DNA from 4 places in the Arthrobacter sp. NPDC080031 genome. Region 2 is predicted to be linked to each of the others. Evidence: riboswitches for the same ligand, from Rfam matches in the RefSeq annotation. Region 2 holds a riboswitch; each other region holds the start of a gene.

Region 1 (3,522 bases), on a different contig from region 2:
CGAGACGTAACTCTTGGGTCCGGTGCCGAAGCTGTACATGGTGCTGCCGCCGGTGCCGATGACGGTTCCGGTCAAGGCCGGAGCCGCTTCGGGAGTGGTCCAGGAAATCAGGAGGGGTGCCCATCGATCTCCGTAGAGCGCGGGCTGGTAGGGCTTGCGCTTCTCGGAGGGGTTTTCCGTGGTGGTGCCGTCGTCGACGAATTTGAGGCCTGTGGCGTCGGCGATCTTGGCGATGGCGTCGGCGATGAGCCCTTCGGATCCGGCCGGGGCTAGGGCAGCGTTGACCACGTAGTGCAATGGCCGGCATGGAGAATAGCCCACCGGCGTGCCGTCGGCGTTGGTGGCCAGGAACTTGTAGGAGTTGCTGGCCACGGCAGGCTTGGCGGGGGAGCCGAGCGGGTGCCCGGCTTCTTCCAGGCCAGGCGGCGGGGTATCCGGCGCACGGGCCGCCTTTCGTGGACCTTGCCCGGAAGCCGCGTCCTGCCCGGGGCTGCTTGCCGTGGCATGGGCGGACGGGGCCAGGTTCGGAAGCAAGCCGGTGATGCCGGGGTCGCCCCGGAGGAATCCACTGACAAGCACGGCTACGGCAGCGACCGCCGCCACCACCATCAGGTTTCGGACCAGGGCGAGAACGGTATTGGCGCGCTTGGGCGGCGGGCCGCCGTCGTACCCGTAATTTGAATGCAAGTCTTCCCCCAAGTCCCTCACCTGCGCCCCGTTGCGCCGGCGTTACTAACCGATGACAGCGCCGAAGACGAGTCCGAGCCCATACGTGGCCGCGGCGGCACCGAGACCGATGGCGAGTTGCCGGAGGCCGCGGGTCAGCGGCGAGGTTCCGGACAGCAATCCGACGACGGCGCCAGTCGACAGAAGCGCGATGCCCACCAGCGTACCGGCCACGGCAAGCGCCGCGAAGCCCGTCATGCCGAAGATGAACGGCAGGATGGGCACGATGGCGCCCGAAGCGAAGAAGCAGAAGCTCGAGATCGCGGCCCCCCAGGCGGAGCCCACGGCCTCGTGCTCGTTGACGGTTTCTTCTACTTCGGGGTGGAGCGAGAGGCTGGGATCGCAATCGCAGGCGTAGAGGCCCATGCGCTCCGCGGCCCGGTGTTCGGCGGCTTCGCGGGACATGCCCCGGGCCAGATACACGAGGACCAGCTCATTGTGCTCGATGTCCAGGGCCGGTGCGGCGGTCAGCGTTGCCTGGGTGGGGCGCGTGGCCTTGAGGAGCTCGAGCTGGGAGCGGACCGAGACATACTCGCCGGCACCCATGGAGAGCGCGCCCGCGAGCAGGCCGGCGATGCCGCTGAACAGGACCACCGTGGCGGGAACGCCGGTGGCAGCCATGCCCATCACGAGGGAAAGGTTGCTGACCAGGCCATCGTTGGCGCCGAATACGGCCGCGCGGAAGGTGCCGGACAACCTGTTGCGGCCGCGCGTCGCCAGGCCGCGGACTACTTCTTCATGGATCTGTTCGTCGGCCGCCATGGCGCGGGTCGCTGCCGGATCCTTCGCGTAAGGCGAGCGGCCTTCAGCCCGTTGGGCGAGGGCGAGGACGAACACTGATCCGAAGTTCCGGGCCAGGAAGCCGAGCATTCGGCTTCGGACAGAGGCCGCCTTCGGCATACCGGCATGTTCGCCGAGGAGCCTGAGCCAGTGTGCCTCATGGCGGCCCTCGGCCTCTGCGAGGGCCAAGAGGATTTCGCGTTCCTCGCCGTCGCGGCGCTGCGCCAGTTGGCGGTACACGGCGGCCTCGGCCCGCTCGTCCGCCAAGTACTGACGCCAGCGCTTGATGTCCGACGACGACGGGGGAGTCTTGGTGGCTGCTGCGTCTTGCGGCGGACTGCTTGAGTCCGAAGGATTGGCTGAATGCGAGGGTTCTGTGTGCGGTTGCACCGGGACTCCTGGGTTGCTGGGGCGGGCTTCATCGCCTCATTGCAGCTCCACCTTATCGCCAATTTCCGCTGTTTTTCGGCCGGTAATCCTCACTGGACCTTTTAGGCGCGCCTCAAAAACGGGAGGCTCATGGGAAGCCTTGACCGCAGCCGGGGGCAGTGCTGGGATGGATGGACAGGGTCCACGAATTGGCGGGGTAGCGTGATGACCGGCTGCCTCATGTGCCTGTGCGATGGGCTCAGCGGCACGTCGAACGGAGGTTGCACCATGGACAGCACCGAGACCCACACCCGCCACCCCGAACGTCCCACGGTCGAGGCCGATCCCGCCTATGACTACAGCGAGGACCTGGCGGTGGACGAGGACTGGGAAGACCAGCCCGAGGTTCTTGACGATGACGAACGGGTAGTTCCGCTCGATGCCGACGAACACCGTGAGGCCGAAGAGATCGAATAGTCCGGCCCGCTGAACCCGAGGTGCTAAGCCCTGGCAGCTAGAACGCGCTCAGGATGAAGTGCCGCTGCACGCCTGCCCGGTGCCCGGTTGCGGCCACCGTCAGGGTGAGTTTCCGTGTCGCGGGGAACCATCGGGCGGGCTGGACGGCTTTTGAGAGCGCTTCGGTGATGAGCCGAGGCTCATGATGCCAATAGCGCTCGAGGTTTCCGTCCACCACGAACGTGATGGAGCCTTGGGAGAGGTCGACGCCGGGAATCACCCGGACGAACTCGTCCACCGGGCGGTGGCGGGGCAGCGATAGGGGGCCGGACCCGGTGGCCCGGGCGGCTGTGGCGTTGGTGCCGTTTTCGAAAGGCATGGCCTTCTCCTGGGGAGTTGCTCTTGCCCGTTCGGTTGTCTCTGGTCCGAGCCGGGCCGCTTCTTCATCCGAACCACCCGTGAACATGGGGTTGGCGTGTGGCAAGTCGGAGCTTGGCGCCACATCTCTTGAAGCTGTTCCTACTGTACATGCAGGCGCGGCGCCGCACCCTCGAGGAGAAGGTGCGGCGCCGCCGTCGTACTTTACTTGGTGAAGCTTAGTGGCTGGCCACCGGGAGGACTTCCAAGGGGAGTTCCTCGGTGACCGCGCCGGCAACGCGGCGGTCCCAGGCTGCCCGGACCCCGGGCTCCGTGGGCGGCGTCAAAAGGGAAACCACGATGTAGATGACCAGCGAAGCGCCGAGGCCCCAGTAGATGGGATCGTTGGCGTAGACGCCGTCTTCGCTGGGAATGATCCCGGTGGCGTAGGCGATCAGCAGGGCCAAAGTCAGGACCGAGCCCACTGCCATGGACCACGCTGCGGCGACGCCCGTGCCACGCTTCCAGACCAGGCCGCCCAGGATGGCAACCAGGAGGCCACCCACCAGGATGTCGTAGGCGATGGTCAGGGCCACCACGACGTCTTGCGCCGCCATGGAGATCAGCACGGCCACGATGCCCAGGCCAAGGACCCAGTAGCGGTTGGCCTTGACGTCGTGCTCGGGGTTCTCGGTGTCGTTGGTGTTGATCGTCTTGCCGAACCAGCTCGCTACGAACGGGACCACGTCGGCGCGGGCAACGGTGGCTGCGGCGATGAGGGCTCCGGAAGCGGTGGACATCATGGCCGCGACTGCTGCGGCCATGACGAGGCCG
Region 2 (3,522 bases):
TGACTTGCCACCCGCGGAGTCTTGTCAAAAGACTCCCACCGCCGAAAGTCGTCTTCCAAGTACTGAATCATCCCCGAGATGATGGTCTCCGGACCCCGCCCGGCCGTCCAGCGAACCATATTGCGGACATCGACAAAGCGCGTCATGTGCGCTCCTTTCCCTCATAAGCACTGTTGCTACGAGGCTACGGAGCGGCGATATGCATCCACAATTGCCAAAGTATGTACTTTTCATTGAAAATCTGTACAAAATGACGAAAGCGTTTGTACATAATGATCATTCGGCGCGCGTCCTACGCGGGCGACTACCGCAGGACGGAGCTGAGCAGCAGGCTCGTCTCGCTATTGACGATCCCCGCGATGCCGCGGATCCTCCCGAGTACCTGGTCAAAGTCGCTGAGGCTTTCCGTGCGTAGCTCGGCCACGAGGTCCCATCCGCCGTTGGTGGTGTGCAGCGCCCAAATCTCCGGGAATCCCCGAAGCTGGCGAATGACCTTGTCGGCCGATCGTCCCTCGACGGCAATGAGCGCGATAGCTCTAATAGCAAGTGGATCGACCTCGTCGCGCACCCTCGCCGTGAAACCAACGATGGTTCCGGTGGAGACAAGACGCTCGAGCCGGCTATTCACGGTTGCCCTGGCGACGCCCAGCTTGCGCGCGAGGCTCGCCACGGACGCCCTGCCGTCCTCCCGGAGGGCGGAGAGGAGCTGACGGTCAAGGTCGGTGAGTGCTGCCATAAAGATAAACGTATCGCCCATTCCCCCAGCGGGCCTGAGTCCGTAGGGTATCGACATGAGCATCTACATCAGCCCCGACTCTGCTGCATGGTCGCTGACGGCCATGGCGACTGGTGCGTCACAGGGATCAATCGATGATGCGAACGGTATGTCCAACCTGGTGAAGGAAATCTACGAGACAGAAGGTTTCGAAGCCCTGTCAGGCGTGGTTTTTGCTTTGGCTCATCACAACAGTCTCTCGCTCCATGCGCTCGCCACGGCCACCGGGATATCCGTACACGAGTTGCTGGAAATCCGGAAGCATCAAGGGTCCACCTTTCATCACTCCCCCACAGGAGTAGCGTCGCGGTTTGACGCCATTCCTCCCCGGATCCAGGCGAGCCTGGAACCGCTGCCCGATGAAACCGAGGCCTAGAGCTACCGGTTCCGAGCCTTGGCAAGCCTGACTGCCGCCCGGTTACGGAACATGACGACGGCCGGTGATGCAGGCCGCCGTCGTAGATGTTATTTTCTTCTTGAGTAATGAGCACCAGCGCGAAGCCCTGACTTGCTGGTCGGCAACCCTCTCTCCGGCGGGGTGCCTCAGGTGACTACTCGGCGTATCGACACTTTCGAACTGCAAGCGTGACTGAGGAGCACCAATGCCTGAACCCACCGAAGAAAAACTCTCCTACCGTCTCATCACGGGCCCTGACACCAAGGAATTCTGCGAGCGGATCTCCACCGCCCTCGCTGAGGGATACGTGCTGCACGGGAGCCCGGCCGCGACGTTCAACGGCAGTGACGTGATTGTGGCGCAGGCCATCGTCCTCCCCGCGGCGATCGCCAGCGCGGACGCAGCCGTTGCCAATGCCGTGGATCAGCTTGACGAAGAGTTCGACGGCGAGGGCCACGCATGAGCTACGCAGGCGACCTCAGCCCGCACGACGCCTGGGCCAAACTGGAGCAGGGCGCCATCCTGGTGGACGTCCGCACCGAAGGCGAGTGGGCACACATTGGCATCCCGGACACCAAAGCCACCGAAAACGATCCCCTGTTCATCCAGTGGAACCTTGCCGGCGGGATCCCCAACACGCGTTTCATCGAACAGCTGACGCAGCAGGCTCCGGAAGCAGATGGCACCGAGCTGGTCTTCCTCTGCCGCTCCGGCCAGCGTTCCATCGCTGCGGCCATCGCCGCAACGCAGGCTGGCTACACCTCGTACAACGTCCTTGAGGGCTTTGAGGGCGAGCCGGACCGCTACGGTGAGCGAACCGTGAACGGCTGGAAAAACCGTGGACTTCCGACGAACCTGGGGAACATCTAAGTGACTTTCAATCCTGACGCCGCCGGCTGGAGCCCTGACACCCAGGCCGTCCGCGGCGGTCTTGACCGCACCAACTTCCAGGAAACGTCCGAGGCGGTCTTCCTGAACTCAGGGTTCGTCTACGAATCCGCCGCAGCCGCTGAGCGCGCGTTCACGGGCGAGGACGAACGCTTTGTCTACTCCCGTTACGGCAACCCCTCCGTGGCCACCTTCCAGGAGCGACTCCGCCTGCTCGAAGGCACCGAGGCGTGCTTCGCGACGGCGTCGGGCATGTCCGCTGTCTTCACAGCCCTCGGTGCGTTGCTGGCTGCCGGCGACCGCGTGGTTGCCGCCCGCTCGCTCTTCGGTTCCTGTTTCGTGATCCTCAACGAGATCCTGCCGCGCTGGGGCGTCGAAACCGTCTTCGTCGACGGGCCGGACCTGGACCAATGGCGTGCCGCGTTGTCCGAGCCGACAACGGCAGTGTTCTTCGAGTCGCCGTCGAACCCCATGCAGGAAATCGTGGACATCGCCGCGGTGAGCGAGCTCGCGCACGCGGCGGGCGCCACCGTCGTCGTCGACAACGTCTTTGCCACTCCCCTGCTGCAGCGCTGCGGCGATCTCGGCGCAGACGTGATCGTCTACTCGGGCACCAAGCACATCGACGGCCAAGGCCGGGTCCTGGGCGGAGCGATCCTGGGCACCAGGGAGTTCATCGACGGTCCCGTCAAGCAGCTCATGCGACACACCGGGCCCTCGCTTTCCGCGTTCAACGCCTGGGTCCTGACCAAAGGCCTGGAGACCATGGCGCTGCGCGTCAATCACTCCTCGGCGTCTGCGTTGCGGATCGCCGAATGGCTTGAAGAACAGCCGGCCATCAGCTGGGTCAAGTACCCGCTGCTGACCTCGCACCCGCAGTACGAGCTCGCCGCGAAGCAAATGAAGGCCGGCGGAACCGTGCTCACCTTCGAGTTGCTCCCCTCTGCGGGGCGATCTGCGAAGGAGGCGGCCTTCGCGCTGCTGGACGGGCTCGCCGTCATCGACATCTCGAACAACCTGGGCGACTCCAAGTCCCTCATCACCCACCCTGCCACCACGACGCACCGCGCCATGGGCCCGGAAGGCCGGGCGGCGATCGGCCTGAGCGACGGTGTCGTGCGGCTTTCGGTGGGGCTGGAGGATGTGGACGACCTCATCGGGGACCTGGAGCGGGCCCTCAAGCAGGTCTAGCAGGCAGCGGGTTAGCCCGGCGCTTCGCGCCAGTCCTGGCGCACCCACGTGAGGACGGGCTGCGGTTTGGTGTCGCTCTCGTCCTTCTCGGAGCGCATCGTGATCTGAACGGCGTGCTCGACGACGGCGGCCAGCCCGGTGGCGTCGGGCGTGCCTCCGTTGCTCTCGCTCCAGCGCTCGGCAACACCACGCTGTTCGATGGCGCCGTTGCCGCGGCCCAGGATGGCCGCCACGCCGGCTTGGACCAAGTCGAATTCACCCTGTTCGGCGA
Region 3 (3,522 bases), on a different contig from region 2:
GAGACCAAACCCGACCTGAGCCCCGTCACCGATGCCGACAAAGCCGCCGAGGAAGCAATCCGCGGTCAGCTCTCCCGTTCCCGCCCCCGCGACGCCGTCCTCGGGGAAGAATTCGGCAGCACGGGCCACGGCTCAAGGCGTTGGATCATCGATCCCATTGACGGGACCAAGAACTTCGTTCGCGGCGTACCCGTCTGGGCCACGCTCATCGCCCTCGTGGACGAGGGCGAGGTAGTAGTCGGGCTCGTGAGCGCTCCGGCGCTCGGCAAGCGCTGGTGGGCGGCAAAGGGCTCGGGCGCCTACATGGGCCGATCGCTGGCCGCGGCCACACGGCTGAAGGTTTCCAACGTGTCGCGGCTTGAAGATGCGTCGCTTTCCTACTCCGAGCTGTCCGAGTGGAAGCAGCATGGTTCGCTGGACAACTTCCTGGGCCTCGAGAACGATGTCTGGCGCAGCCGCGCGTACGGGGATTTCTGGTCCTACTGCCTGGTGGCCGAGGGCGCCGTGGACATCGCCGCAGAGCCGGAACTCCAGGTCTACGACATGGCCGCCTTGGTGCCGATCGTGACCGAGGCCGGGGGACGCTTCACGTCCTTGGACGGCGCGGATGGTCCCTTCGGCGGAAACGCCGTCGCCACGAACTCGATCCTGCACTCCGAGGTCCTCAAGAGGCTCAACCCCGAACTCGACGACCTCCTGTAATCCGTCCCTTCACCGAGTAGACGACTGAATAGACGACTGAATAAACGACGGCGGACGCCCCTCTTTTGGGGCGTCCGCCGCTTTTTCTTCGGCGAAAGGCACATTTTCCGGCCGTGTAACAATCCGCTTAACAATCGCCGGTCACATTGGAACCAGCCTTGCCGGTGTCCTACGCTCTTTACAGGTCACGAGTGCCAGCGCGAAACCCCGGTTTGCTGGCCGGCAACCCTCCATCGCGGCGGGGTGCCCCGGGTGACGACCCGGCCGGTCCGGAACGGATGCGGCAAGCGCGGACCCCCTGCACGCAGGGGTCCCTCTTGAGTGAGGTCCCATGAGCACAGCCACATTTACTTCCCCGGCTCTTTCGCTGAACAACGAATCTGCACCGCAACGCACTGAATCCCAGCCCCGGGCAGCCCGCCCGCTGGCCGCGGTCACCGGCGCCGAGTTGCAGGCACCCTTGATCCAGGGCGGCCACATCCGCTACGCCAACCTCGACTACGGGGCGTCGGCACCTGCCCTGACCGTCGTTTCCGCGTACCTCAACGAGATCCTGCCGTACTACGCGAGCGTCCACCGCGGCGCTGGCTATGCGTCCCAGATCAGCACCTCGGTCTACGAGAACGCCCGCAACATCGTCCGTGACTTCGTTGGCGGGCGGCCGGACGATTCGGTCATTTTCACCCGCAACACCACCGATTCCCTCAATCTGCTGGCCGGGTGCTTGCCAGTTGAGGACGGTCGGCACACTGGCGAAGTCCTCTACCTGGACATCGAGCACCATGCCAATCTCCTGCCGTGGCAGGGCGTCCCCCACCGCAGCATCGTGGCCGCCGGAACCTTGTCCGAGACGGTGGCCAACGTCCGCTCGGCACTCTCCCACGGTGGCGTCAGCCTCCTGGCAGTCACCGGAGCGTCGAACGTGACCGGCGAGATCCTGCCCATCAAGGAACTCGCTGCCCTGGCCCACGAATTCGGGGCGCGGATTGTGGTGGACGCGGCGCAACTCGCCCCGCATCGCCGGATCGATATCGCCGCCGCGGATGTTGACTACTTGGTCTTCTCGGGGCACAAGCTCTATGCACCGTTCGGCGCCGGTGTCCTGGTGGGCCGTCCGGACTGGCTCGACGCCGGAACGCCGCACCTTGCAGGAGGCGGTGCCGTCCGCGAGGCACGCCTCGATTCCGTCAGCTGGGCCACGGGACCGGCGAGGCACGAAGGAGGCTCACCGAACGTGCTCGGCGCGGCAACCCTCGCCCGCGCCACGCAGGTCATTGCGAGCCTCGACCACGATGAATGGCACTCCCACGAGGCCGCCATCCGATCGCATCTGGTCGAGGGCCTCAAGGAAATCGACGGCGTGACCGTGCACCAGATCTTCAGCGACACCGATCCCCTGGACACCATCGGCGTCGTGAACTTCTCGCTCCAGGGTTACGACGCCGGGCTCGTCGCTGCCTACCTTGCGGCCGAGCACGGCATTGGCCTGCGCGACGGACGCTTTTGCGCCCACCCGCTGCTCAAGCGCCTCGGCCTTCCCTCCGGATCCCTGCGCGCCAGTTTCGGCGTGGGGTCGCGCCTGGAAGACGCCACCCGGCTCATCGCGGGCATCCAGGCTCTCAAGAGCAATGGCCTCGGCTGGGACTACGTTGTGGATGCCGGCCGGTGGGTGCCGGCGAACGACCACCGAAGCTACCCGGAATGGGCTCCCAACACTCCCGGGACTGCCGGCGCCGCTCCATGCAGCACCGACTGATTGCGGTAGATTCGTAGGGTATTTTTCCTGTCCTGCGAAGGAGTTCCTGCGTGGCCCCGCGACCCCCCAAAGGCACGTCAGCCGGCCCGAAACTCTATGAGGAACGGCGCCTTGAACTCGGCCGGAGTTTCCAGGACGGCGGAGAACACTATGACCGCGTCCGGCCCGGCTACCCCGCGGATTCGGCTGACTGGCTGCTGCCTGAAGGCACACGGGACGCGGCAGACATCGGCGCCGGCACTGGAAAGTTCACCTCGCTCCTCGTCGAGCGTGGGCTCACGGTGTCCGCAGTGGACCCTTCCACGGACATGCTCACTCAGCTGCGCAAAACCTACCCCCAAGTAATCGCCTTGGAGGGCACGGCCGAGGCAACTGGACTGGCGGACTCAGCATTCGACGTCGTCAGCGTTGCCCAAGCATGGCACTGGTGCGATCCCCTCGCCGCCAGCACCGAAATCGCCCGGATCCTTCGGCCCCACGGCGTTATCGGCTTGATCTGGAACCAATTGGACACTTCAGTGCCCTGGGTCCATCGCTTGTCCCGCATCATGCATGCCGGCGACGTCCACAAACCGGACTTCCGGCCTGTGGTGGGCCCGGAGTTCGCCGGCCTCGAAAGTCACCTGACGCGTTGGGAGGATCCTGTGACTCCGGCCGACATCCTCGAACTCGTGAAGTCGCGCAGCTACTATCTGAGGGCGAATGACGCCACCCGGGCCAAGGTCATGGGCAATCTTCAGTGGTACCTCTTCGAACACCTGGGGCATGCCCAGGGCGAGGTCATCCCGTTGCCCTATCTCACGCAGAGCTGGCGGGCGCGAAAAGTCTGATCGGACCGGTTCACGATAGGCTTGGAACCGTGAAGACCAGTGCGCCCTCCTCCTCGATCGAGGACTACGTCAAGGTCATCTACTCCTTCACGGAGTGGCAGGACAAACCCATCACGTCCTCGCAGCTCGCGCAGCGGCTCGGTGTCGCCAATTCCTCCGTCTCGGAGATGGTCCGCAAGCTCAAGGACCAAGGCCTGGTGGACCACCAGCCCTACAGCGCGATTACCTTGACCT
Region 4 (3,522 bases), on a different contig from region 2:
GATGGTGACGGCTCCGTTGGCGGTTTCGAACGTTACCGACATGATTCCCGGCGTTCCGTGCGGAGCCATCCATTGGACTGCAACGTCCTCAAGCGGCTTCTCCACGGGTTCCCCAAGCCACTCTGTGACGCGCTCCGCGGAGCCGGCAATCGTGAGGCTGGACATCTTGACATCGCTTGGGTACACGAGGGACGGGTGAAGTGCAGGGTCGCCCTCCCAGCGGAGCAAATATGGAACCTGGGGATCGGCGATGAGGCCCAGGATGCCGATCTGCGACCAGACGAGTTCGCGGCCGTCGGGAAACTTGCGATTGCCGGGGACGGCGGCGCGTCCGAGCCGCTGTTCGAACGGGCTCAGGTCGTCAACAGCGACGCACCAGCCCATCCACCCACCTCCTGCGGCGGAGCGTGCACGGACGGCTTGTCCGAAAGGTGCCTTGTCGGATGCCGGGTGGTCAAGGACCTCGACAACTTCCAGGTATTTGTGGTCAGCAAGGGGGATGATCATGTTCCGGGTGCCGAAGCGCGGGTGCACTCCGCCCCGGACTGCGTCCACTCCCAATGCTGCGGAAATCCGCTCGGTGGTGGCCAAGAGGCCATCTCGTTCACAAGCGTAAGAGACGTGATCCATGCGCATGGCTTCATCTTGGCACTTTGTGATGGAGCTCTCAGCTAAGTCAAGCCTAACTAAGGTGGGACGTATCGAAAAGGCAGCTCAGAGTCACTTCAGGACGCGCCAAGACCGAAAACTACTGCGTTCGTCACAAAGCTTCCGGAGCCCGCAACACCGTCCCTAGACTGGCGGCAACCGAACGCCGGCAGGCTGAATACCGCAGCTCCGCAGGCTGAAACACGGCAGAGAGCCCAGACAACCAGGAGTCAGCATGTCCCAAGGATGGTCATTCGAAACGCGCCAGATCCACGCCGGCCAGGAGCCGGACGCCGCCACCGGCGCCCGGGCACTGCCCATCTACCAGACCACCTCGTTCGTCTTTCCCAGCGCGGAAAGCGCTGCCAACCGCTTTGCGCTCGCCGAGCTGGCGCCCATCTACACCCGGATCGGCAACCCCACGCAAGATGCGGTGGAACAGCGCATAGCGAGCCTGGAAGGTGGTTTGGCGGCGCTCCTGCTGAGCTCCGGCCAGGCCGCGGAAACGTTCGCCATCCTCAACGTCGCCGAGGCGGGCGACCACGTGGTCGCCAGCCCGAGCCTCTACGGCGGCACCTACAACCTGCTGGCCCACACGCTGAAGAAATTCGGCATCTCGGTCACCTTCGTCGAGGATCCGGACAACCTCGACCACTGGCGCGACGCCGTGCAGCCAAATACCAAGCTCTTCTTCGCCGAAGTCGTCTCCAACCCCCGCCAGGATGTTTTGGACATTGAGGGCGTATCCCGCATCGCGCACGAGGCGGGGGTCCCGCTCGTTGTGGACAACACCCTCGCCACGCCCTACCTGATCCGGCCCATCGAGTGGGGCGCGGACATCGTGGTGCATTCGGCCACCAAATACCTGGGCGGGCACGGATCTGCCATAGCCGGCGTCATCGTGGACTCCGGCAACTTCGATTTCGGCAAGGACCCTGGGCGGTTCCCCAACTTCAACACCCCGGACCCCAGCTACAACGGCCTGGTCTACGCCCGCGACCTCGGCACGGACGGTGCCCTCGGCGCGAACCTCTCCTACATCCTCAAGGCCCGGGTCCAGCTCCTGCGCGACCTCGGCTCGGCAGTTTCCCCGTTCAACGCGTTCCTGATCTCCCAAGGGATCGAAACCCTCAGCCTGCGGGTGGAACGCCACGTGGATAACGCCACCAAAGTGGCGCAATGGCTCGAAGGGCGCGACGACGTCGAATCGGTCGCGTACGCGGGGCTGCCTTCCAGCCCGTGGTTCGAACGCGGGCGCAAGTACGGACCCCGCGGTACCGGCGCGGTGGTCTCCTTCACCATCCGCGGCGGGATCGACGCCGGCAAGCGCTTCGTGGACGCCCTGGAACTGCATTCGCACGTAGCAAACATCGGCGACGTCCGTTCCTTGGTCATCCACCCGGCGTCCACGACGCACAGCCAGCTGACGGCCGATCAGCAGGCCGTTGCGGGGGTGACCCCGGGCCTCGTGCGGCTGTCCGTCGGGATAGAGCACATCGACGATATCCTCGCGGACCTCGAGGCAGGATTCCGGGCGGCCAAGGGCGCCTAGTACGGCTCCGGATGGCGCAGGAGGCCGGCAGGCGACGCAGCATGAATCTTCGCCGGCTGGCTTCCGCATCCCTTGCTTCGTGAACAAAACGCGGTCAAGTGTCACAAAGATGTCATAATCTTCGTCAGGAGGGGTCCGGTTTTCCTAGACTCTTCCCATAGGTCATGAGTGCCAGCGACAGCCCCGGCTTGCTGGCCGGCAACCCTCCTTTCGCGGCGGGGTGCCCCGGGTGAAGACCTGGCCCTTCGCTGTATTGGCGGCGGGCAAGTGCGATGTGAGGTGTCAACGAATGACAATTGCTGCAACAGCCATACCCCTTTCCGGTACCCAGGACGGGACCCTCAAGTATGTTTCCGTGGGCGGACTCGAACTCGAGGCCGGAGGTTTCCTGCCGGACGTAGTCCTTGCCTATGAGACGTGGGGGCGGCTCAACGAAGACGCGTCCAACGCTGTCCTGGTGGAGCACGCACTGACTGGCAGCACCCATGTGGCCCGTGGCGAGAGCGGGGAAGAAGGCTGGTGGGAACAACTCGTTGGCCCCGGTGCCACCATCGACACGGACCGCTACTTCGTGGTCTCCGTCAACATCGTGGGAGGCTGCTACGGCAGCACCGGCCCGTCGTCGAACGCTCCTGACGGCAGGCCGTGGGGCTCCCGCTTCCCGCTCGTGACCCTGCGGGACAGCACCGTAGCCGAAGCCCGGTTGGCCGACGCCCTGGGGATCCACGGCTGGCATACCGTCGTCGGCGGGTCCTTGGGCGGTGCCCGGGCACTGGAATGGGCCGTGAGCTATCCGGACCGCGTCCAGCGATGCGCCGTGATTTCGATCGGGGCGTACAGCACCGCCGAGCAGATCGCTTTCGCGCAGGCCCAGACGCTTGCCATCCGGCAGGACGCCGACTTCAACGGCGGCGACTACTATGGCCACGCCGCGCCAGAGGCGGGGTTGGCCCTTGCCCGCCGGATCGCCCACATCACCTATCGTTCGGCGGATGAACTGGACTTCCGCTTCGGCCGGAACGCCCAGGACGGCGAGGCGCCCCTCCAGGCTGCCGCGTTGGGGGACCGGGGCCGCTACCAGGTGGAGAGCTACCTCGACCACCAGGGGAGCAAGCTCGTCCAGCGCTTCGACGCCAACAGCTACATCGCCATCACCGAGGCGCTCATGAGCCACGACATCACCCGGGGCCGGGGCTCGTTGGAGGAGTCGCTGTCCGTGGCAACGGCGAAGTTCTTCGTTGCCTCGGTGGACTCGGACCGCCTCTATTTCCCGGAACAATCCCACGAGTTGGCCAAGGCCTTGCCCGGAGAAGTTCCCGTTC

Evidence for each region. A riboswitch is a leader RNA that binds a small molecule or an ion and turns the genes downstream of it on or off. The one in region 2 is predicted to bind S-adenosylmethionine.
Region 1: another riboswitch for S-adenosylmethionine. It lies ahead of AB0323_RS08455 (hypothetical protein); the one in region 2 lies ahead of AB0323_RS14030 (DUF1737 domain-containing protein).
Region 3: another riboswitch for S-adenosylmethionine. It lies ahead of AB0323_RS06515 (aminotransferase class V-fold PLP-dependent enzyme); the one in region 2 lies ahead of AB0323_RS14030 (DUF1737 domain-containing protein).
Region 4: another riboswitch for S-adenosylmethionine. It lies ahead of AB0323_RS17095 (homoserine O-acetyltransferase); the one in region 2 lies ahead of AB0323_RS14030 (DUF1737 domain-containing protein).

Annotation. Positions count from the first base shown of each region.
Region 1 covers NZ_JBFBLA010000008.1:48,038-51,559, forward strand. The annotation lists gene AB0323_RS08440 (matrixin family metalloprotease) at 1-609, opposite strand, end outside; gene AB0323_RS08445 (VIT1/CCC1 transporter family protein) at 733-1,896, opposite strand; gene AB0323_RS08450 (hypothetical protein) at 2,164-2,352, shown strand; gene AB0323_RS08455 (hypothetical protein) at 2,390-2,710, opposite strand; SAM riboswitch class IV at 2,725-2,844, opposite strand; gene AB0323_RS08460 (sodium:solute symporter) at 2,928-3,522, opposite strand, start outside.
Region 2 covers NZ_JBFBLA010000015.1:61,321-64,842, reverse strand. The annotation lists gene AB0323_RS14045 (ornithine cyclodeaminase) at 1-146, opposite strand, end outside; gene AB0323_RS14040 (Lrp/AsnC family transcriptional regulator) at 305-736, opposite strand; gene AB0323_RS14035 (hypothetical protein) at 792-1,151, shown strand; SAM riboswitch class IV at 1,255-1,367, shown strand; gene AB0323_RS14030 (DUF1737 domain-containing protein) at 1,378-1,635, shown strand; gene AB0323_RS14025 (rhodanese-like domain-containing protein) at 1,632-2,042, shown strand; gene AB0323_RS14020 (O-succinylhomoserine sulfhydrylase) at 2,043-3,251, shown strand; gene AB0323_RS14015 (glutamate--cysteine ligase) at 3,263-3,522, opposite strand, start outside.
Region 3 covers NZ_JBFBLA010000006.1:20,252-23,773, forward strand. The annotation lists gene hisN (histidinol-phosphatase) at 1-702, shown strand, start outside; SAM riboswitch class IV at 886-998, shown strand; gene AB0323_RS06515 (aminotransferase class V-fold PLP-dependent enzyme) at 1,034-2,458, shown strand; gene AB0323_RS06520 (methyltransferase domain-containing protein) at 2,509-3,288, shown strand; gene AB0323_RS06525 (metal-dependent transcriptional regulator) at 3,318-3,522, shown strand, end outside.
Region 4 covers NZ_JBFBLA010000021.1:16,810-20,331, reverse strand. The annotation lists gene AB0323_RS17105 (VOC family protein) at 1-636, opposite strand, end outside; gene AB0323_RS17100 (bifunctional o-acetylhomoserine/o-acetylserine sulfhydrylase) at 884-2,200, shown strand; SAM riboswitch class IV at 2,361-2,476, shown strand; gene AB0323_RS17095 (homoserine O-acetyltransferase) at 2,490-3,522, shown strand, end outside.